Regions from separate parts of the Peribacillus sp. AS_2 genome, predicted to be linked through region 3. Evidence: riboswitches for the same ligand, from Rfam matches in the RefSeq annotation. Region 3 holds a riboswitch; each other region holds the start of a gene.
What was found. A riboswitch is a leader RNA that binds a small molecule or an ion and turns the genes downstream of it on or off. The one in region 3 is predicted to bind S-adenosylmethionine.

Region 1 (5,399 bases), on a different contig from region 3:
AGTCCAAGGTGCCTGTCAATAGTTCGTTTCCTTCTCCGGCTTCACTTATGATATTCCCCCATGGATCAATAATCAAGGAATGGCCCGCAAATATATTATTTACATCCGAACCTGTACGATTAACGGCTACAACATAGGCTTGGTTCTCGATGGCACGGCTTATCAATAAGGCTCTCCAGTGATCGAGTCTCGGCTTTGGCCATTCAGCCGTAACGAATAGAACTTCCGCGCCTTGAACGGTATGGGCTCGCTGCCATTCAGGGAAACGAATGTCATAACAAACGAACCCGGCACATATTTTTTCATCAAGGGTAAATAAACCATCTTTTTCACCTGGCTGCAGGAAATGATGTTCATCCATTAATTGAAATAAGTGAAGCTTATCATATTCTTTAATGAGCTTTCCGTGTTTATCGATGATGATCATGGTGTTATAGATTCCCTTGCTTGTTTTTTTCGCAATGGAACCGCCGATGATGTGAAACTGGTGTTTCTGTGCCTGTGTTTTAAGAAATTCAATCGTTTTTTCTGCCTCTTGATCAGCAATATCATTCAGCCTGGTCAAGTCGTATCCGGTTGTCCAAAGCTCTGGTAATATGACGATATCGGGTTCGGACCGAGCTGCTTTTTCCATCCATTGTTCTGCAACCCGAAAATTGATATCTGGTTGCCCGAAAGCTATATCCATTTGAATACAAGCTATTTTCCACTTCATCGTTTAAACCTCCCACATGTAAAAAATGCTTTACAAGACTACGATAAACATATATCATTTGTGACTAGAATTTCAAGAAATTTCAGAGAAGGTGTATAAATGGTGCAATTCGAAAAATCCGGACTGCTTCAGGACCTGCCCAAGCAGTTTTTTGCTTCACTGGTCGCAAAAGTCAATGCAATCACGGAGCAAGGACATGATGTCATTAATTTAGGCCAGGGAAACCCAGATCAGCCGACGGCGGAACATATCGTCAAAAGTTTGCAAACTGCCGCTGAAAAAACGATTAATCATAAATATTCGCCATTCCGGGGACATCAATATTTAAAAGATGCTGCTGCCGTCTTTTATGAACGGGAATACGGTGTCAAGCTGGATCCGAATAGTGAAGTGGCGATTCTCTTCGGGGGAAAGGCAGGTCTTGTCGAACTTCCGCAGTGCTTATTGAATCCAGGTGATACGATCCTTGTTCCAGATCCCGGCTATCCGGATTATCTTTCCGGTGTTGTTTTAGCCCAGGCAAAGACCGAACTGATGCCCTTGACAGAAGAAAATGATTTTCTTCCGAAATACGATGACATACATAAAGTAGTTCTTGATAAAGCCAAAATGATGTTCTTGAATTATCCGAATAATCCCACAGGCGCTTCTGCAACTAAAAGTTTCTTTGATGAAACCGTCTCCTTTGCAAAAGAACATTCAATTTGTGTGGTCCATGATTTCGCCTATGGGGCGATCGGATTCGACGGAAAAAAACCGATAAGCTTTCTCCAGGCGGAGGGAGCGAAGGATGTAGGAGTTGAAATATACACTCTATCGAAAACATACAATATGGCAGGGTGGAGAGTCGGTTTCGCAGTGGGTAATAAGAGTGTAATAGAATCTCTTGAACTATTACAAGACCATCTTTATGTGAGTCTCTTCCCGGCGATACAAGAAGCTGCGGCAAGTGCTTTGCTTGACTCACAGACCTGTGTAGAGCAGTTAGTGCAAATGTACGAGGGGCGAAGGAATGTTTTCATTGAGGGATTGAGGTCCATCGGATGGGATGTCAAAGCTCCAGCGGCATCGTTTTTTGCCTGGCTCAAGGTACCTGAAGGTTTTACGTCCGAGAGTTTTGCGGACTATTTATTAACGCATGCCCATGTAGCTGTTGCCGCAGGGAATGGGTTCGGTGAATTTGGCGAAGGTTATGTCAGGGTAGGGCTACTGACTTCGGAAGAACGGCTGCAAGAGGCTGTGGAACGAATACGGACATTAAACTTATTTTAATGCAATAAGATATCCGATTTATTCACTTTAAATGGTTAAAACTTATTGACAAAGTAGGAATTACCTGTCAGAATACAAAATAAATTCTTAATCTTTCGATACTGGATACAACTTATATATCAGCGTTTTCTTATTTTGAGCAGGTGGAGGGACTAGCCCGATGAAGCCCAGCAACCGACCGTAATTCCATTGTAAAATGGGGCGGAATCCTTCCGCCGGATTTTTTGAAATCCACAAGGCACGGTGCTAATTCTTGCAGCCGATGGCTGGGAGATAAGAAGATGGCTTTTTAAAGCCTCTTCTTTATGAAGGGGCTTTTGCCATTTTGAGACCATCTCAGACCAATAGTGACATCGAGAGTTTACTAACGTGTTATAGGAGTGATCAGATGAGCGAGATAGTCGCTACTTATTTAATTCATGACTTTATTGGAAATCATGAGAAAAAAGCAGAGAGCATTGCCTTGGGTCTGACTGTCGGGACATGGACGGACTTGCCGCATTTGGTACAGATACAACTGGAAAAACATAAGGGACGCGTCATATCGGTGACCCCCCTATCTGAAGAAGAGAGGGCAAACAGCTACTTTAATCGGAAAGTATACCGTTCGCTGATTAAAATTGCCTATCCTGCAAGGAATTTCTCCAATGATTTACCTGCAATCCTTACGACGGTCTTCGGCAAACTTTCATTGGACGGTGAAATAAAACTTATAGACTTGGATTTTGTCGGTGATATTCAAAAAGCTTTTCCCGGTCCGCAATTTGGCATTGAAGGCATAAGGGAAAAGCTTGGCGTATTTAACCGGCCCTTGGTGATGAGCATCTTTAAAGGTGTATTGGGAAGAGACCTAACATTTCATAATGAGCAACTGAGGCAACAAGCATTGGGAGGTGTCGACCTAGTTAAGGATGATGAGATCCTCTTCGACCAGGAACTGACTCCATTTTTCGATAGAATAAAAACGGGAAAAAGAATATTGAATGAAGTCTATGAAACCACTGGCCACCGTACTTTATATGCTGTCAATCTATCTGGGAAAACTTTTGAATTATTGGATAAGGCAGAGCAAGCGGCTGAAGCAGGGGCAGATGCTTTATTGTTCAACGTTCATACATATGGTTTGGATGTATTGCAGGCCTTGAGTGAACATGATCGTATAAAGCTGCCGATCATGGCGCACCCCGCATATAGCGGGGCATTGGCATCTTCATCATTTTATGGTATCGGCTATCCATTATTGCTTGGTAAATTAGTAAGATTATCAGGTGCGGATTTATCCTTGTTCCCTTCCCCTTATGGAAATGTCGCACTTGAAAAAACGGAGACCTTAGCGATTGCTGAAGCTCTGACAAGAGATGAACTTTCATGGAAGAAAGCCTTCCCTGTTCCTTCTGCAGGCATTCATCCGGGCATGGTTCCGGACCTGATCAAGGATTTCGGGCTTGATAGTGTGATTAATGCCGGAGGCGGAATTCACGGTCACCCTGACGGAGCAGAGGGCGGTGCCAAGGCATTCCGTTCTGCTGTGGAAGCATTTCTGGCAGGAAAGGAACTTTCTGAAGCGGCGGCTGAGGAAGAAACCCTAAAAAAAGCTCTTGTGTTGTGGGGAGGCCTATAAGAAATAATGAAACCGATCATCTTTTGTGATTTTGACGGAACGATCACCAACACAGATAATATCATTTCAATTATGAAGAAATTTGCCCCTCCGGAATGGGAAGCGTTGAAAGACGGAGTCCTTCAGCAAAAAATCAGTATATCTTCAGGAGTTGGGGATATGTTTTCCCTGCTTGATAGTGGCTTGAAGGATGACATCATCCAATATGTAAGAAAAACGGCCGGCATTCGACCAGGGTTTTATGAATTCGTTGAGTATACGAAACAAGCCAATATCCCTTTATATATTGTTAGCGGGGGCATGGATTTTTTCATTTCACCCCTTTTGAATGATATCTTGCCAACAGAGTCCGTTTATTGCAACCATGCATTTTTTGATAAGGAAAAGATTTATATTGAGTGGCCACATGCTTGTGATGAGCAATGTAGTAATGATTGCGGTTGCTGCAAGCCATCCATTATGAGGGAAATTGCGGGTCCGGAAGATTTTAAACTCGTTATTGGAGATTCAGTTACGGATTTTGAAGCGGCAAAACAGGCCGATTTTGTCATAGCCCGTGACATATTGCTTGAAAAATGCGGTAGGGAAGGAATTCCACATCAAGGATTCGAAACATTTTTTGATGTAATTGACATCATAAAGCAGCAGGAGGTGGTTAAAGCGTGAACACTCATTCTAAAGAATGGCTTGAGTTGGCAGATATTAAAGCTGAACTGGCCGAAAGGGATTGGTTTATGGGAACTAGCGGGAATTTGTCCATCCGCGAACCCAAAAGCCCTTTCTTTTATATTACCGCAAGCGGTAAGGATAAAAGGAAGCAATCGGATTCGGACTTTTTACTGGTGGATTTAAAAGGAAAACCAGTTGAAGAAACGAACCTAAGACCATCGGCCGAAACTTTACTTCATACAGACATTTACCGAAAAACCAATGCGAACTGTGTACTCCATGTCCATACAGTTGAAAATAATGTGATATCGGAATTGTACGGAGATGAAGGCCAAGTTTCCTTTCGTAATCATGAAATCATTAAAGCGACCGGTCGGTGGGATGAAGATTCGGAGCTTCGGATTCCAATCATATATAATCACGCTGACATACCGCTGCTATCCGATAAGTTCAAGCCGCATGTCGAAGAAGACTCTGGCGCTGTGCTGATACGCAATCATGGCATTACGGTTTGGGGCAAAAGCGGATTCGAGGCAAAAAGAATACTTGAAGCCTGCGAATTTTTATTTCAATATCAACTGTTGCTTAATCAACAAAAGGCGTTTGCAGGTTCTATAAGATAAATACTCATAGAGGAGGAATGAATGATGGCGACGATCAGATTCCATGAAACAAACGAGGTTATTGAAAACGTTGAACAGGTAAAAGGTTTTTTAGAAACACAAGGGGTTATTTATGAGCAATGGGACATTTCTAAATTACCTGCACATCTTGTGGAAAAATACGATCTAACAGATGCTGACAAGGAGGAAATCCTTGTAACGTTCCAATCAGAGATAGCGGAAATCTCTGAAAGAAGAGGCTATAAAGCCCATGATATCATCACATTATCCGATGCAAATCCGAACTTGGATCAAATGCTTGAAAACTTTAAGCAGGAACACCATCACGAAGATGATGAAGTGCGTTTCATAGCAGGCGGAACGAGTATCTTTGCCATTGAAGGCAATGATAAACAGTGGTTTGATGTACGGCTTAATCCAGGAGATCTTATTAGTGTACCAGAATCAACAAGACATTATTTCACGCTCGCGGAAGATAGGAAAACTGTTGCTGTCCGGA
Region 2 (5,399 bases), on a different contig from region 3:
ATTCGACGATCTCTATTTTGTATCCAAGATCTTCCAGACCTGGTTTGATGGCCTCCTTAACCATATCGGCGTACGGCCCGGTAGTCGCCCCAATCTTCAATTCTTTTTTGTCTTCAGTATTTGGGGATGCATCATCGCTCCCGCAAGCTGCCAAGCCGAGTGCAAGTGCACAGACTGATAATAACGAAGCTATTTTCTTCATTTGAAATTCCTCCTGAGTAATGAAATGTATTGAGTCATTAAAAAAAGTGATTGAACCTATCGCTTGTTAACTATGTATGAAACTTTGTCACCAACCATTTGAATGAGTTGCACAAGGCAGATCAGCACGACGATCGTCGTGATCATGACTGTGTTGTCATATCGGTAATATCCGTACCGGATGGCCAGGTCGCCAATTCCGCCACCGCCGATTGTCCCAGCCATTGCTGAGTAACCGATTAGCGAAATGGTCGTTAATGTCAGTCCTTGAATGATTCCCGGTTTTGCCTCTGGAAGAAGGACATCCTTAATGATCATCCATGGAGTGGCACCTACGGCAATTGCTGCTTCAATCACTCCTCTGTCTATTTCACGTAATGCCGTTTCAACAATCCTTGCAAAAAAAGGGATTGCGGATACGGACAGGGAAACAGAAGCTGCTCTTGGCCCTATCGTCGATCCTGTAAGTAGGTCCGTTAAAGGAAGGAGGGCGACCAAGAGAATGATGAACGGGATTGAACGGACAATATTGACTGCGAAACCGAGAGATCGATTCACGATGCCATTTTCAAAAAATAAATTCCTGGTTGTTGAAAATAGCAATACTCCAAGCGGTAAACCGATCAGCAGGGCTACTGCAAGAGAAACGCCAACCATATAAATCGTTTCAAGAAAGGCTTTATTAAGATCAGGTAAAATATTGACGATGGGATTAAGCAGTGACATGTTTTAACACCTCCACAGAACTGGAACGATCTTTTATATATTCCAATGCCGAATGAATTTGGACGGCATCGCCAATTAACTCGATGATTAAAATGCCTAAAGGAACATCCTGGATATACTCAATTTTACCGTGTAAAATATTTCCCTTTACTGCATGGGATTGGAGAGTATCCGAAAGAATCGATTCACCGGCGGTTTGCCCTTTAAATTGGATTTTAATAATCGTACCTTCACTTTCTTCAATCAAGTGCGAAGGGAGTTCGAAATCCAGTACACTGCTAATGAATTGCTTCGTTAACTCCTGTTTGGGCTGTGAAAATATTTCATAAACGGGTCCTTCTTCAATTACCCGGCCATCCTGCATCACGGCGACTCGGTGGCATAGTTCTTTGACCACTTCCATTTCATGTGTAATCAACACGATGGTGATACCAAGCTCACTGCTTATCTTTTTCAATAACTGTAAAATCGCTTTTGTAGTTGTTGGATCAAGGGCTGAAGTCGCTTCATCACATAATAGTACAGTGGGTTCATTTGCTAACGCGCGAGCAATGCCGACCCGTTGCTTCTGTCCACCGCTAAGCTGTGCAGGATAGACATCTTTCTTATCGCTGAGCCCTACTATTTCCAACAATTCCAATACACGTAACTTAGTCGCGTCCTTCGATCGATGCGCGGCCCTTAAGGCGAAAGCGACATTTTCATAAACGGTTTTTGAACTGACCAGGGAAAAGTGCTGGAATATCATTCCGATTTTTTGCCGTTGTTTACGAAGCTCTTTGCTAGATAAAGAGGTTAAATCAATGCCGTCGATAATGATCTTTCCACCTGTCGGACGTTCAAGCAAATTCAAGCAGCGGAGTAATGAGCTTTTTCCAGCTCCGCTGTAGCCGACAATTCCATATATTTCACCAGTTTGAATGGTTAAAGATACGTTATCCACTCCGATAACTCGGTTTTTCTTCGAGACGTATTCCTTTCGGACTGAACGGATTTCAATCATGAGCTTTCCCCCTTAAACATTAAAAAAGCTGCCTCTATCATTCAGAAAGAGGCAGCGAAATCATATCTCGGCTTATCTTTCAGAATGCAATCATTCTGCAGGAATTGGCACCGTTCCCTAAGGGCGGTTGCCGGACATCACAGGGCCTGATCCCTCCGTCACTCTTGATAAGTAAATTATTATTTTAGAATATTTCAAGTTTTATAATATAATCTATATTATTTGTAAAATCCGTCATTGTCAATCGTTACTTTTATTTTTTTTGTCATTAAATCTGGTACAGTCCGTTAAAACGATTCATGGAAAATGGGCTATTATGCAATAATCCAGCATTTTCATCGAAGCTATTCATTCCAATATTTCCTTGTCAAAAAGGTAAAGTGGTACTACATTTATTATAGAAAGTTAAAAAAAGGAAGATGAAACTATATTTATACAATGATTGGGAGGAAACCGAATGATAGAGATCAAGACGATAAATGATGTGGTTTGCGTGCATGGGACTCCTGGCGGGAATAAGGCGGGGATGAGTGTGTATGTCTTTTTAACGGATGGCCTATTGATAGATACTGGCGCACAGATTTTATTGGAAGAACTTACTCCATTCTATGAATCCGCAGACTTCGACTCAGTGGCCCTGACTCACTATCATGAAGATCATACGGGGGGTGCTGCCTGGATACAGGAACATAAAAAGGTCCCTCTTTTCATTCACCCGATGTCGGTTGAGGTTTGTGCAAAGGATGCTGAATATCCTGAATACCGCAAAATTTTCTGGGGAAAGAGAGACGCCTTTAAAGCTGAGCCTCTGGGGAAGGCCATTCCTTCCCGTACCCAAACGTGGGAGCCGATTTTTACCCCAGGTCATGCAAAGGACCATATGGTGTATTTGAATCACAATAATGGCGTGCTCTTTTCAGGAGACCTTTTCGTAACCCCAAAAACAAAGCTTGTCTTACGGGAAGAGTCGGTCCCGGTGATAATCGATTCCATAAAAAGATTGCTTCAATATGACTTCGGGGAAGTGTTTTGCTGTCATGCTGGGCATGTCCCTAATGGGAAGGAGATGTTTCGAAAAAAACTGGATTATCTGGAAAATCTCCAAGGGGAAATTTTACGCTTGCATTCTCAAGGGCTGACCGTTCATGAAATCCAGCAGGTCGTTTTACCGAATCGCTATCCCCTTATCGAGATATCTGGGCATGAATGGGATTCAGAGCATATCATTACATCGATATTAAACGAAAATATTTTAAGTGCGAGGGAGAATGGGACTATTTGATTGCTATCCGTTTAACGGTCTGACTGATATAAAAGAGAGCTCTCCATAAGAGAGCCCACCTTATTCATTTATTGACATTGGGATCTGTTTCATCATAAAAATCATGTGCTTCTTCGATGTTCTGAAGGTTAGCGACTTCATACACATTTCCGCCCGCCATTCCTTCATTGATGATACGATCGATATCCAGGTAAACGGAGTCCTTGCCATCATATTCGGTATCCTTCAAAAATGTCATTTTTTCTTTATCCAAAAGAAATCCCTCCTAGCCTTTTCTTTAGTTTAGGCAAAGGAGGGATTTTTATTCTGTTTAGCGATTTAATGAATGTAAAGGGGCTTCATTCATATACATGGAAGATCATTAAATCATGTATCATGCTTTTGAGTTTGGTTTCATCTGTTTCGGAAGGCGGATTGGCTGTCCACTCGATGGATCCATCTTTGTGATATAAGGCTTTGACTGCCTGCTTATTGAAATAAAAGGAAATTTTCCATCCTGGCAGATTCTTATGCAATGGTTCCCATTGAAAATGAGTGATCATATGTATTACCTCCATATATACTGTTTCTCATTCGATTATAATGGAAAACGGCAGCTGGAGGTGTTATTTTCTTTTCAGGTTGGAAAAAGTTAATTCAATGAAAAGATTTTTTAAATGCAAAAGCCTGTTTGTTTCAATTTCTTCTTCATCGAATTGCATCGGCTTTGAGTTCACTTCGTATATGAAAAGCGAGCCAGATTCGTCTTCCCCTATATCAATGGAAAACTCTCCGAGAAACCCGATCTTTTTTGAAAGTATCTCTCCGCATTTTTGGGCGACATTCGCTAATTTCAGATCCAGTTTTTTTGATTTAAGGTCCTGATAAGGAAAAAGCTTTCCGCCTCGGGGAGTGTGGGTGGTGATTTCCTGTGTTTGCGACATCCTTACCGCTTTACCGGTCACTTTATAAAAACCTTTTTCATAATGGACGAGAATCCGGTAATCATAACGATGCCCAAAAAGTTTTTTTGGTATGATCGCCTGTTGAGCAAGATAGCTCCTTTTTAATAAATCCCTCTTTTTTGTATCCCAGAAGGAAGCAAAATCAGGGAAGGACTCACTATGCTTTAAGCTATTGAACAATAGGGTATCATCATCATTTTTGATAATGGTATAAATGCCCTTCCCTTGGCTTCCTTTGCATGGCTTAAGGTATATATGCCTGTATGTCTCCAGGAAAGAATCAAGGCAACCGCTGTTTCGTAAGACCATGGTGGGCGGAAGGTGGTTGGTGAGGGATCCATCTTCAGTTAATGCTTCGAACATCACATATTTATCGATAAAACAAGAGTTGAATAGAGTCATTCGGTTATCTTTAAAATGTGTGATAAGATGTTGGAATTCCTCTGACGCCTCATAGCTCCTCCAGGGGATACGGTTATAGACGATGTCAGGGAAGGGCACTTTACATTCAATCCACTTGTTTGAAATGGAGGAAAAAAGATACCCTTTCATCGACTCGGAATGAAGGGCATTTCCTGTGAATACATACGCCAATATTCCATGTTTCAATAAATATAATGATAAATCCCGAAAAAGGGTCAGGTTTCCACCCAAACCTGATTCCTTTTTGGGATTGGAAACAGTTAAAATTCCGACGGTAAGCATTCGGTTACCCGGAAATATTGTGATTGGAATTAGAGGTTGATTCGAATGGTTCTTTTTATAGCTGATTTCTTCTTCGGCAGAGCCGGCGAAAAGTTCCGCATTCTCATGAGTGTGGTGCCAATTTTCAGTGGGGATATCATAAAAAATGTTCATTGCGGCACTCTGATTGATTTTGTAATCGTCTGTTCCGTAAGATAAATGGCATAATCAAGGCTTAGCTTTCTGGTCAGCAATTCGAAATCCTTGAGTTTTGGGTGGGAAAAGATGGAACGTCCAGGCTTGGAATTGGCTTCAAACATCCAAACCTGCCCTTTTTTATCCAATCCAAAATCGAATCCTATTTCTGCGATGATGCCGTCCAAGTTCTTTTCTATACTGTCACTTAAAATCAGTGCGGCTTCCGAAAGCTTTCGTTCGACTTCTGTCGCCTCATCGTCATCTCCAAACAGTTCGGCAACCGTTTTGATGACACCCCCGCTTTTAATATGGGTCGTGACGCTGCCGGCGCCGGCGATTTTTGCGGCAATCGCGGTCACCT
Region 3 (5,399 bases):
CGAATTTTAAGCTTTGTGTTTTTCGGTAAAGGATGGCGGCCAAAAGTGCACCAATCATGCTGCCGGGAAAGGCGAAAATTGAACCGGTACCAATCATGTTTCTAATAATGGAAACTAAAAAAGCTTGTGTCACCGCATATGCAGGCCCCAATAGAACCGCCGTCAGGACATTTGCCAGATGTTGAATAGGAAAGATTTTTGCAAATCCTGCAGGGATGAAAATAAATGAACTGGTAAGCGTCGTTAAAGCCGTGATCATGGCAGTCAATGTCAGTTTCTTGATAGGGTTCATCCTCATGTCAACCACCTACAGAGGCCAATCCTGCTCATTTTGAACCATGTCCCAGAATAAATATTCATATCGGGAAGTAACCAAAAAGTGCTTTTCTAATCTAAGAAGTTCCTTTTCAGGCATGCCTTCCGTCAATTCTTCCAACAAAGCGATTAGCCACTTGTGTGCTTCCCCGAATTCAGGAGATGAATAGGACCTTATCCAATCTGCGTAGCGATTGTTTTCCAGTGCTGCTCCATTTTGTTCTTTTAATAGCAAACCGATTTCATAATAATCCCAAGCGCAGGGCAGGAGACAGGCGATCAAGTCTGCCAAAGTCCCATGCTGAGCTGCATTTAGCATGTAACCTGTATAGGCTAGAGTGGTTGGAGTAGGTTCTGTATTTTCCAATTCCTTGGAGCTGATCCCGAATTCGGAAGCATAATGCCGATGAATATCCATTTCCACTTGAAGGGTTTCATTTAAAATGCTCGCAAATTTTGACATAGTTTCGATGTTATGGGCTTTGATGACACCTAAAGCAAAGAGCTTGGAATAATCCATGAGATAGACATAGTCCTGCTTCAGGTAATAGGCAAATTTCTTTTCAGGAAGTGTGCCGTTTCCAATTGCTTGGACAAAGGGATGTGAATGGTTCCTTTTCCAAATCTCTTTTGCCCGTGCATGCAGTCTATCACTGAATGTTTCTAATTTTGTATTCTCCATTGTTCATCCTCCTATAGAATGGCTCCCTTTACCTTTGTTAAATAAAAAACCCCGTTCCTGAATACGGAACGGGGTAGATGGATATAGTCTGTAAAATGGACGATATCATCCACTTCCCTCCGCCGGTATGAGCCGGTTCAGGTTCAAAGGGTCCGGAACTAATTCCATCTCAGTCTTAAAAAAGACTCCCCTAGTGGTGTGAATTGTATGTAATTACTGACATCATATCAGAAAGACAAGAAAATGCAACCCGTATTTGAAAGAGGAATCACTTTATGTCCAGGAAAAAAGGGAGAACCAGGTAATTGACTTTTGAAGATTATTAGGATAGAATCATTTCTACATCATTATATATTGAATTCTTATCCAGAGAGGTGGAGGGACTTGGCCCTAAGAAACCTCGGCAGCGGACCCGTTTAGGGAACTGTGCTAAATCCAACAAGCATATGCTTGGAAGATAAGAAGAGCCGAACGGACACTGTCAGCCTCTTCTTAAATTAGAAGGGGCTTTTATTTTTGGGAAATAACGTTTAGTGACATACTAGAAAAGGTATATATAATTTGGTGAAATCAAACAAGTTGATAAAGTTTAGCTAACTAGAAGCAGGCACTAGGACGGAAAGGAGCCATTTACATGGCAGAATTATTTAAGAGGATTGAACAGAGGAAGGCAAAACTCATTGAAGAGCTATTGGCCAATGGAGTATACAAAACCTCTGATGAAAGGCACCTTTATGATGCCCCATTAAAAGTACTTGAAGATGAATATAAGATTGTTATAAATAGACCTAATAACGAGTCACCTTCTGAATGGATGACATAGTAATCGGAATACAATATTTGGATTTTTGGATAAGGGATATGATGTAAGCATTCGCAGTCTACACTAGTGGATGCTTTTTTTGCGTTTATTAGAAAACGACACAAATTATACATAATTAAATAACAAAATAGGTGTTTTGTCACATTTGACCTATAAAATAACACATTTAATTTCTGGAAAATAGTTGATTTTAACTAGTGATTTCATTATGATAAAAGTGTAAAAATATTGAATAAATGGGAGGTGTCTATGATGCATTGCCGTAAGGTAACTATAGAAAAAGTTGAAGAGAAGAGACAGGAAATGATAAAGTTGGGAGCGATTTACGGCTTAACAAGTCTGCTGACTGTACAAGCCAGCCAAGAATTGGATACGCTATTGAATGCGTTAGCAAGTAAAAGAGATTCTGAATATTTTTCTCTTCAAGAAGCATATAGGTATTTTTAAATTAGCAATTCGACCTGTATTAATCTAAAAAAGCTACTGCTCAAGGCAATAGCTCTAAAGAATTATATTTAAATATCGACACGTTTACCTAGAATGATCAAATCCCGCTCAATGCCATCCATCTCGGCAACTTGAGGTAAATGTGCCCATTCTTCAAACCCGAATTTAGAAAAAAGCTTAAGGCTTGGTGTATTATGGGCGAAAATGAAACCCAATAAAGTCTTAACACCTAATTTTGGACTCAATTCAATTGCCTTTCGAATCGAAATTTGTCCAATTCCTTTTCCCCGGAAATAATCATCAATGTAAATGCTGATTTCGGCAGTGGAATTATATGCCGGTCGGCCATAAAAGGATTGAAAGCTCATCCATCCAGCGGTTTTCCCTTCTATAGTAATGATATATAGCGGTCTACTTTCTGAATGATGTTCCTCAAACCATTTAACCCTCGATTGGACGGATACAGGTTCCGTATCTGCCGTGACCATCCTTGAAGCAATTGTCGAATTATATATTTCAACAATTCTGGGTAGATCAGATAGTTCTGCCTCTCTAAACTCTATGTGTTCTTCCATGATTTAAACTCCTAACTATCATTTATTCAATCTCCAGAATGAAGGGTAATCCCGTTTTTGGTTTTAGGGACGTTGAATGAAACCCAATCCATTGAAAGTTTTATATTATCATACACTCTTTATTCTTTATCTGACAATTCTTTTTTATGTTAGTACTGCAGATTTTTTGGGTATGAACAAGATTAAATACTTCTAGTAAAAAGACAAGAGGAGAACCAAATGAAAAAATTGGCAGGTATATTGATTATCGTATTGGTTATATGTTTTGCTGCATATGAATTTCAGGCCTCGGAGTCGGAAGATGTGCAAAGGGTCATGGCTTTTGGAGATTCATTAACCTATGGAAAAGGGGATAAGGACGGGGAAGGATATATAGATGGCCTTGAAGATGAATTGAATAATCCCCAATCGGAGCAAAAAGTAAGTTTTTGGAATTACGGTATTAAAGGCCAGGAAACGGATGGGGTGATGAAACAGCTAGATGATTACCGAATTAAAACGAAACTTGATGAAGCCGATACTTTCATTGTTTTTATTGGAACGAATGACTTGATCAATAGTAATGGCGGGAACTTGGAGAAAATAAGTGACCGAAAAATCAATGAGGGTAAACGGGAATATATCAACCATCTGAAAAAGATTACATCAACACTGATAGAGGCAAACGATAAAGCGGATATTCTGGTAATAGGACTATATAACCCAATTAAAGACAATCAAAAACTTGAACAGCACATTCGCGATTATAACGAGTCAATAAAGGGATTAGCCGATAAAGGTGAAAGGATGTTATTCATTCCTACAAATGATCTTTTTGAAGATGAAAAGAAAACAAAGTATTTCAGTGATAAGTTACATCCGAATGAAAAAGGGTATCAGCTCATTGCGAATCGGGTTTTGGAAAGTTATGATTTCAAATGAAGCCAACCATGCACAGAAAGGCTTTCTGTGCATGGTTGCCTGCTAAGTTGCTAGGTATTTGATATCGCTTAGTTGAGGGAACTGTAAGTCATGGAGCTGCTTGTATCGGCCGTTGTTTTGCATTAACTGGTCATGTGTTCCTTTTTCAAGAACCTGCCCTTTTTCCAGAACAATGATTTGATCGGCGTCATGAATGGTCGATAAACGATGTGCAATGACTATTGAAGTCCGTTTTTTCATTAAACGTGACAAGGCTTGCTGGATCAAATGTTCAGATTCTGTATCCAAGGCAGCCGTTGCTTCATCGAGAATGATGATTTGCGGATTTTTCAAAAGTGCCCTGGCAATGGCAATGCGCTGTTTTTGTCCGCCTGAAAGCTTGACTCCGCGCTCTCCGATCTGAGAATCATAACCATCAGGAAAGGCACAGATAAAGTCATGCGCATTTGCCGCTTTGGCGGATTCGATGATTTCATAATCTGTAGCATTAAGTTTGCCATACACGATGTTATCACGAATGGAACCATTGAATAGAATGATATCCTGAGAAACAATTCCCATTTGTCCCCGTAATGACTTCAGTGACACATCTTTGATATTATGTCCATCCATTTTAATCGTTCCATTTTGCGGATCATAAAATCGGATCAGTAGGCTCGTGATGGTCGATTTTCCTGCGCCGGAGGAGCCGACCAAAGCGGTTACTTGACCAGCTCTCATGGTCAGGTTTAGATTGCCGAGAACAGGAACAGTCTCATCATAAGCAAAGTCAACACTTTTAAACTCAATTTTCTTTATTATGGCATGGAGTTCAATGGCATTTCCCTTGTCACTTATTTCAGGTTGGGTTTCCAATATTTCAGTTATCCGCTCAAAGGCGGCGGCTGATTGCTGGACAATGCTGATTACCCGGCTAAAATTGCGAACGGGACTCTGCAGCAACCTCAAATAGGCAAGAAAGGCCACGATTAATCCTATTGTGAATTCACCTTCCATCACTTGCCAAGCACCGAACACAATGACTGCTACAAGACCGATATTGTTCAATAAATCAATAATCGGCCCGAACATGGAACGCAGCCGAACGGACTTAAGGTTTGCAGTCATATTTTCCTGATTACGCTCCGCAAACCGCCTTGATTCGAATTCTTCATTTGTAAAAGATTAAATGAGCCGCATTCCTGAAATCGAATCCTGTAACTGGTTGCTGACATCTCCTGCGGAACTTTGTACAGACCTAAATGACATCCTGATGCGTTTCCCGAATACCCTTGTGATATAGAACATGAAAGGGAATGTAATAAGAAGGACAATGGTAAGCTTCCAGTTAATGAAAAGCATATATACCGCTACGGCAATGAAGGTCACCGTGTCAGTCAAAACCTGAAGCATGCTCGAAGAGATGAGCTGCTGCAGTAAATTGACATCATTGGTCAACCGCGACATTAAGTCACCAGTCCGGTTTTTATCAAAGAATTTCATATCCAGTGTTTGAATATGTTCATACATGCTATTGCGTATATCCATGATGGCCTTTTGACCGACCTTGGAAACGATATAGCTGTTAAAGTAGTTCAGTATAGCCAATAAGATTGCAGCACAAAGAATTCCTGCACCAATCCAGATCAACGAGTCA
Region 4 (5,399 bases), on a different contig from region 3:
TCAGCCTCAACATTATATGGCGGTACGTATAACCTTTTCGAAAACACTCTTCCTAAATATGGGATCAAAGTGAAGTTCGTTTCTCCCGATGACCCTGAGAATTTTAAAAGGGCGATTACACCAAGAACTAAAGCCATTTTTGCTGAAACGATCGGAAATCCAAGTTTGAGGGTGCTCGATATTGAAGCGGTAGCGGAAATCGCCCACGAAGCCGGCATACCTTTAATCATTGATAATACCTTCGCGACACCGTATCTTTGCAGACCAATTGATTTTGGAGCGGATATTGTCATCCATTCCGCTACAAAATGGCTTCTTGGAAATGGAACGACGCTAGGCGGTGTCATCGTGGATGGAGGGAAATTCGATTGGAACTCGCCAAACTATCCTGGCTTCACGGAGCCTGACCCAAGTTACGACGGTCTGGTATACGCCGAGGCAGTTGGCCCTGCCGCATTCATAACGAAAGCCCGGGTCCAGTTACTCCGTGATTTGGGCCCTGCGCTAAGTGCCCAAAGTGCATTCCAGTTTACGCTTGGACTTGAAACGCTGCATGTAAGGATGAAAGAGCATCTATCAAACACCAAGTCTGTCATTCAATATTTAAAAAACCATCCTGCCGTGACCTGGGTTTCACATCCTGGTGATGAGGATCATCCCGATAAAGCCCTTGCGGATAAATATTTGCCAAAGGGAGCTGGATCTGTCGTCACATTTGGGATTCAAGGTAATCGCGAAGCTGGGGCAAAACTTATCAATTCGGTGGAATTATGGTCCCATGTGGCGAATGTAGGGGATGCGAAGAGCTTGATCATCCACCCAGCAAGTACCACCCATCAACAATTGAATGAGGCGGGTCTTGCGAAAGCGGGTGTAAGTGCCGATCAAGTCCGTTTATCGATTGGGATTGAAAATATAGACGACTTAATAGAAGATTTGGAGCAGGCAATTGAAAAGGCGACGAAAATCGTCTCCTTGACATCCAAAACGCTTTAAGCAAAGTTCCTGTTCATTCTTGTACTAGAAATAATATACATTGCGCTCCTTTTTTATCTATGATAAAATTTCTCCATACTAAAGAACTTAATGATGTACAAATATTCTATATATTAGCTCTTATCAAGAGAGGTGGAGGGATGTGCCCGATGAAACCCGGCAACCGACAAGGAGATTTCCTTGGAAAGGTGCCAATTCACACAAAGTTTAATCACTTTGGAAGATGAGAGGAAGGCCTGTTTCTTCACCTGCCTTTCTGCTCATGCAGAAAGGTTTTTTCTATTTTAATTGGGAAAACTTTTACATGATAGGAGAAACAGACTAATAATGTAGAGAAATCAACTAAGTTCATAGGTTTTATTGGATAAAAGAGGTGAGGGTTAATGATTACATTGACGAAAGTCAGTAAGCTGTTCCGAACAGGAAAAGGAAACAGTGAGACGATCAAGGCTGTAAATAATGTGAATGTTGAAATAAATAAAGGCGAGATTTTCGGGATCATCGGTTACAGTGGAGCGGGGAAAAGTACTTTGATCAGAATGCTCAATGGATTGGAAACACCGACAGAGGGATCCGTTGTGGTGGCTGAAAAGGAAATTTCAAAAATTAAAGGGGCTCAGCTCCGTAAGGCCCGTCAAGAAATCAGCATGATTTTCCAGCATTTCAATCTATTATGGTCAAGGACCGTTCAGGAGAATATATCTTTCCCGTTGGAAATTGCAGGTATTTCTAAACCTGAACGCACCAAGCGTGTGAACGAATTGATCAAGTTAGTCGGACTTGAAGGCAGGGAAAAGGCCTATCCTTCGCAATTAAGCGGAGGGCAAAAGCAAAGGGTGGGAATAGCCAGGGCTCTGGCAAATGACCCTAAAGTGCTGCTGTGTGATGAAGCGACTTCTGCATTGGATCCGCAGACTACCGACTCCATACTCGAATTGCTTGTTGACATCAATCAGCGTTTGGGATTGACGATCGTCTTGATTACGCATGAAATGCATGTAATACGTAAAATCTGCCATCGCGTCGCCGTGATGGAAAGCGGGCAGGTTGTTGAACAGGGTCCTGTCCTGGATGTTTTCAAGAATCCTAAAGAACAAATGACGAAGCGTTTCGTGCAACAGGTAACGGAACCGGAAGAAACGAAAGAAACGATGGACCATTTGCTCGAACGCTATCCAGCAGGCAAAGTGATTCAATTGACCTTTGTAGGTGATCATGCAGAAAGCCCATTGATCACCAAGCTTGTACGTAACTTCGAGTTGGATGTCAATATTGTTCAAGGTAAGATATCCCAAACAAGAAGCGGTTCATATGGAACATTGTTTATCCATCTAGATGGCAAAGAGGATGAAATGCTCCGCGCAATCGAATTCATTAAAGCACAGCAGGTAGGCGTGGAGGTGATTACTCATGCTTGAAGAATTATTGCCGAATGTTGATTGGGAAGACATCATTGAAGCTACGAAAGAAACGCTTTACATGACAAGCGTCTCTGTAGTGGCAACCTTTTTTATAGGCATAATACTAGGATTGATCCTTTTCCTGACAGGGAAGGGTAATATGTGGCAAAACCGGGCTGTTAACGGAGTCATGAGTGCAGTCGTCAATATATTCCGTTCCATTCCATTTCTTATTTTGATCGTGCTGCTCATTCCTTTCACTAAAGCGCTTGTCGGTTCCATGATCGGTGAGAACGCTGCACTGCCGGCACTTATTATCGGTGCTGCCCCATTTTATGCGCGTATGGTTGAAATCGGCCTTCGTGAAATCGATAAAGGTGTAATTGAAGCCGCTAAATCGATGGGGGCAAAAACGAGCACGATCATTTGGAAGGTCCTTCTTCCAGAGTCGATGCCTGCCCTTATTTCCGGGATTACGGTAACATCGATTGCATTGGTTGGATATACCGCAATGGCCGGGGTCATCGGCGCTGGCGGGCTTGGTAATCTAGCCTATTTGGACGGCTATCAAAGAAATCAAAATGACGTTACGCTTGTAGCGACAATCGTTATTCTAATTATCGTCTTCATAATTCAAATTATTGGAGATGTGATTACATCTAAATTGGACAAAAGATAAAGGGAGATGAATAGGATGAAAAAGTTTTTAGGATTTGCATTAATCTTAGTGTTATCTATCGCTTTGGCTGCTTGTGGAAGTGAAAAGGATAAAAGCGGCAGCGATACGGAAAAAGAATCGAAGAAATTAGTTGTAGGGGCATCCAATGTTCCTCATGCAGAAATCCTTGAGGAAGCTAAACCGCTTCTTAAAGAAAAAGGAATCGATTTGGAAATTGAAACGTTCCAGGACTATGTTTTACCGAATAAGGCGTTGAATGATAAGGAATTGGATGCTAACTACTTTCAACACATTCCATATTTAGAGGGGCAAATTAAAGAAAATGGATATGACTTCGTCAATGCTGGCGGAATCCATATCGAGCCGATTGCTCTATATTCAAAAAAATATAAAAGCATTGATAAACTTCCTGAAGGCGCAACAATTATTATGAGCAGCTCTGTTGCTGATCATGGACGCGCTTTATCCCTTTTGGAAAAGAATGGCCTGATCACTTTGAAAGAAGGCATCGATAAAACGACGGCTACAACGAAAGACATCGTTGAAAATAAGAAAAACCTTAAATTCGATGCAGATTATGAAGCGGCCCTGCTTCCTAAAATTTATGAGAGCGGCGAAGGCGATGCAGTCTTGATCAACTCCAACTATGCAATTGACGCCGGTTTGAATCCGCTTAAAGATTCAATTGCGATTGAGGATTCCGAATCACCTTATGTGAACGTCATTGCCGTAAACAAAGGTGACGAAAATAAAGAAGCAATCAAAGCGCTTGTAGAAGTATTGCATTCTAAAAAAATTCAAGATTTCATTCTTAAAGAATACAAAGGTGCAGTTGTACCGGCGGATAAATAATTCGAGAATGGCGGCCTGATTTAATTCAGGTCGCCGTTTAAAAAGGTTTCGGAATGGTCTCATTCCGAAACCTTTTTTTTTTATTGGATTTAAAATCAGAATAGCCCTCTGCATTTGTTATTGAGTGCCGATGGGCAGGGATAACAACCGAAACGCTCATATTACACATAGCCATGGTTGCGGAATCTGCGTCAACAGCTTCAGGTTTTATTCATGTATGCTTCAGCAGTCAGTAACGGATTTGTGTTGGGACGATAGTAACACCCGGAAATACTCGATTAAGAGCCTCTGATTGAACAAATGATTAATAAAGCGCCGAACTTAGAGAAGTGAAGCACTTTATCACGGAAATCCTAACCGGCATTGAAAGGAATATAGAATGTAGGTGAAAGTGATTCTATCTGATTGTGTAGTCTTAGTGGATTGGAACGGAAGGTACGAGACTCCTGCGGGAAAAGCGAGTCAAGGGGAGACACCGCAGGCGCAAAAGCGCCGAGGAGGCTTCCGGACCGCCCGCGGAAAGCGAGTGCCTGAAGTGGAAAGTAACGTCCAAATTTTGAAAACCTAAAAATCTAAAAAACTGTAGTCAAACTAAAAATTATGAGCGGCGGATTATGCAAAAGCTGAACGGACAAACCAGCTCGCTATAATGATGATCAAGGTTGTTTCAAGTCTGCGGCTTAATGTAATTCCTTTCATGTTTAATCAGGAAAGGAAAGGGTATAGAGATAATGAAGGTGAAAAAAAGATACACAAATTTGAAAGGATGGTTCACTATCAATACTCTGGATTTAAATGTAACAAGCGAAATGGAAAAGGCGATGCAGTCTTCACATGGGATTGGCTACAGTGAGTACAGTAGAGACTTAGACCTCCGTATCGAGGTTGAGAAAGAACGGGATAGGGAACATGTAAAGTGCAACAAAATGGTCCAGGACCTACAACGCAAAATTCACGGCTAAGCATATAAAAGAATTCTTTAAAAGATCGGTCTGTAGAGGTAAAATGGAAAGTGGTCCATAAAATAAGGGTTTCCTTATTGGATAAACTTACATAATACCTGACAGTCCGATTTTTTTCTTTTTAATCGGAACGTTCATACCTTGCAATCGAAACCTTTGAACATATAGTAATAAGGGCGAAGATTTGCCGAATAATAAGATAATTTTAACAAAAGCTAAAATAAGTATGAATATGCAGTAAACAGGCCATATCTGTTAGTATTGTAAGAATAGGACAGGTTTTTAACATGGCCGAAGTGGAAACCCCTATCTATTTAGTTGATTCCAAATTGGATTTGTTATAAAATTGGAATGAGAATAAAGTGAGAATGCTTTTACGGAAATTATAGTAATGAAAGTAATCTTTACTTTCTGGTAATAAAATTGGAATTAGTTCACGGAGGTATTATTATGTCAGCTTCTACATTAACGGTTAAAGATCTGCACGTATCAATTGAAGGCAAAGAGATT

Region 1: linked by a shared signal. The riboswitch ahead of mtnW (2,3-diketo-5-methylthiopentyl-1-phosphate enolase) and the one ahead of OTG27_RS09690 (Fur-regulated basic protein FbpA) in region 3 are both predicted to bind S-adenosylmethionine.
Region 2: linked by a shared signal. The riboswitch ahead of OTG27_RS07270 (methionine ABC transporter ATP-binding protein) and the one ahead of OTG27_RS09690 (Fur-regulated basic protein FbpA) in region 3 are both predicted to bind S-adenosylmethionine.
Region 4: linked by a shared signal. The riboswitch ahead of OTG27_RS02020 (methionine ABC transporter ATP-binding protein) and the one ahead of OTG27_RS09690 (Fur-regulated basic protein FbpA) in region 3 are both predicted to bind S-adenosylmethionine.

The regions. Positions count from the first base shown of each region.
Region 1 is NZ_JAPTGA010000002.1:199,890-205,288, reverse strand. It holds gene OTG27_RS03765 (carbon-nitrogen family hydrolase) at 1-715, opposite strand, end outside; gene OTG27_RS03760 (pyridoxal phosphate-dependent aminotransferase) at 815-1,987, shown strand; SAM riboswitch class I at 2,115-2,267, shown strand; gene mtnW (2,3-diketo-5-methylthiopentyl-1-phosphate enolase) at 2,376-3,608, shown strand; gene OTG27_RS03750 (2-hydroxy-3-keto-5-methylthiopentenyl-1-phosphate phosphatase) at 3,615-4,274, shown strand; gene OTG27_RS03745 (methylthioribulose 1-phosphate dehydratase) at 4,271-4,900, shown strand; gene OTG27_RS03740 (cupin domain-containing protein) at 4,925-5,399, shown strand, end outside.
Region 2 is NZ_JAPTGA010000003.1:368,342-373,740, forward strand. It holds gene OTG27_RS07260 (MetQ/NlpA family ABC transporter substrate-binding protein) at 1-202, opposite strand, end outside; gene OTG27_RS07265 (methionine ABC transporter permease) at 259-927, opposite strand; gene OTG27_RS07270 (methionine ABC transporter ATP-binding protein) at 914-1,930, opposite strand; SAM riboswitch class I at 2,000-2,104, opposite strand; gene OTG27_RS07275 (MBL fold metallo-hydrolase) at 2,388-3,212, shown strand; gene OTG27_RS07280 (hypothetical protein) at 3,277-3,465, opposite strand; gene OTG27_RS07285 (YheE family protein) at 3,551-3,754, opposite strand; gene OTG27_RS07290 (YheC/YheD family endospore coat-associated protein) at 3,818-5,014, opposite strand; gene OTG27_RS07295 (YheC/YheD family endospore coat-associated protein) at 5,011-5,399, opposite strand, start outside.
Region 3 is NZ_JAPTGA010000004.1:364,216-369,614, reverse strand. It holds gene thiW (energy coupling factor transporter S component ThiW) at 1-292, opposite strand, end outside; gene tenA (thiaminase II) at 308-997, opposite strand; TPP riboswitch at 1,095-1,199, opposite strand; SAM riboswitch class I at 1,357-1,461, shown strand; gene OTG27_RS09690 (Fur-regulated basic protein FbpA) at 1,632-1,820, shown strand; gene OTG27_RS09685 (aspartyl-phosphate phosphatase Spo0E family protein) at 2,073-2,267, shown strand; gene OTG27_RS09680 (GNAT family N-acetyltransferase) at 2,336-2,842, opposite strand; gene OTG27_RS09675 (DUF459 domain-containing protein) at 3,062-3,763, shown strand; gene OTG27_RS09670 (ABC transporter ATP-binding protein) at 3,806-4,618, opposite strand; partial or broken gene OTG27_RS09665 (ABC transporter transmembrane domain-containing protein) at 4,700-5,399, opposite strand, start outside.
Region 4 is NZ_JAPTGA010000001.1:433,334-438,732, forward strand. It holds gene OTG27_RS02015 (O-acetylhomoserine aminocarboxypropyltransferase/cysteine synthase family protein) at 1-996, shown strand, start outside; SAM riboswitch class I at 1,114-1,226, shown strand; gene OTG27_RS02020 (methionine ABC transporter ATP-binding protein) at 1,380-2,414, shown strand; gene OTG27_RS02025 (methionine ABC transporter permease) at 2,407-3,075, shown strand; gene OTG27_RS02030 (MetQ/NlpA family ABC transporter substrate-binding protein) at 3,091-3,927, shown strand; gene OTG27_RS02035 (YuzK family famiily protein) at 4,665-4,889, shown strand; gene sufC (Fe-S cluster assembly ATPase SufC) at 5,340-5,399, shown strand, end outside.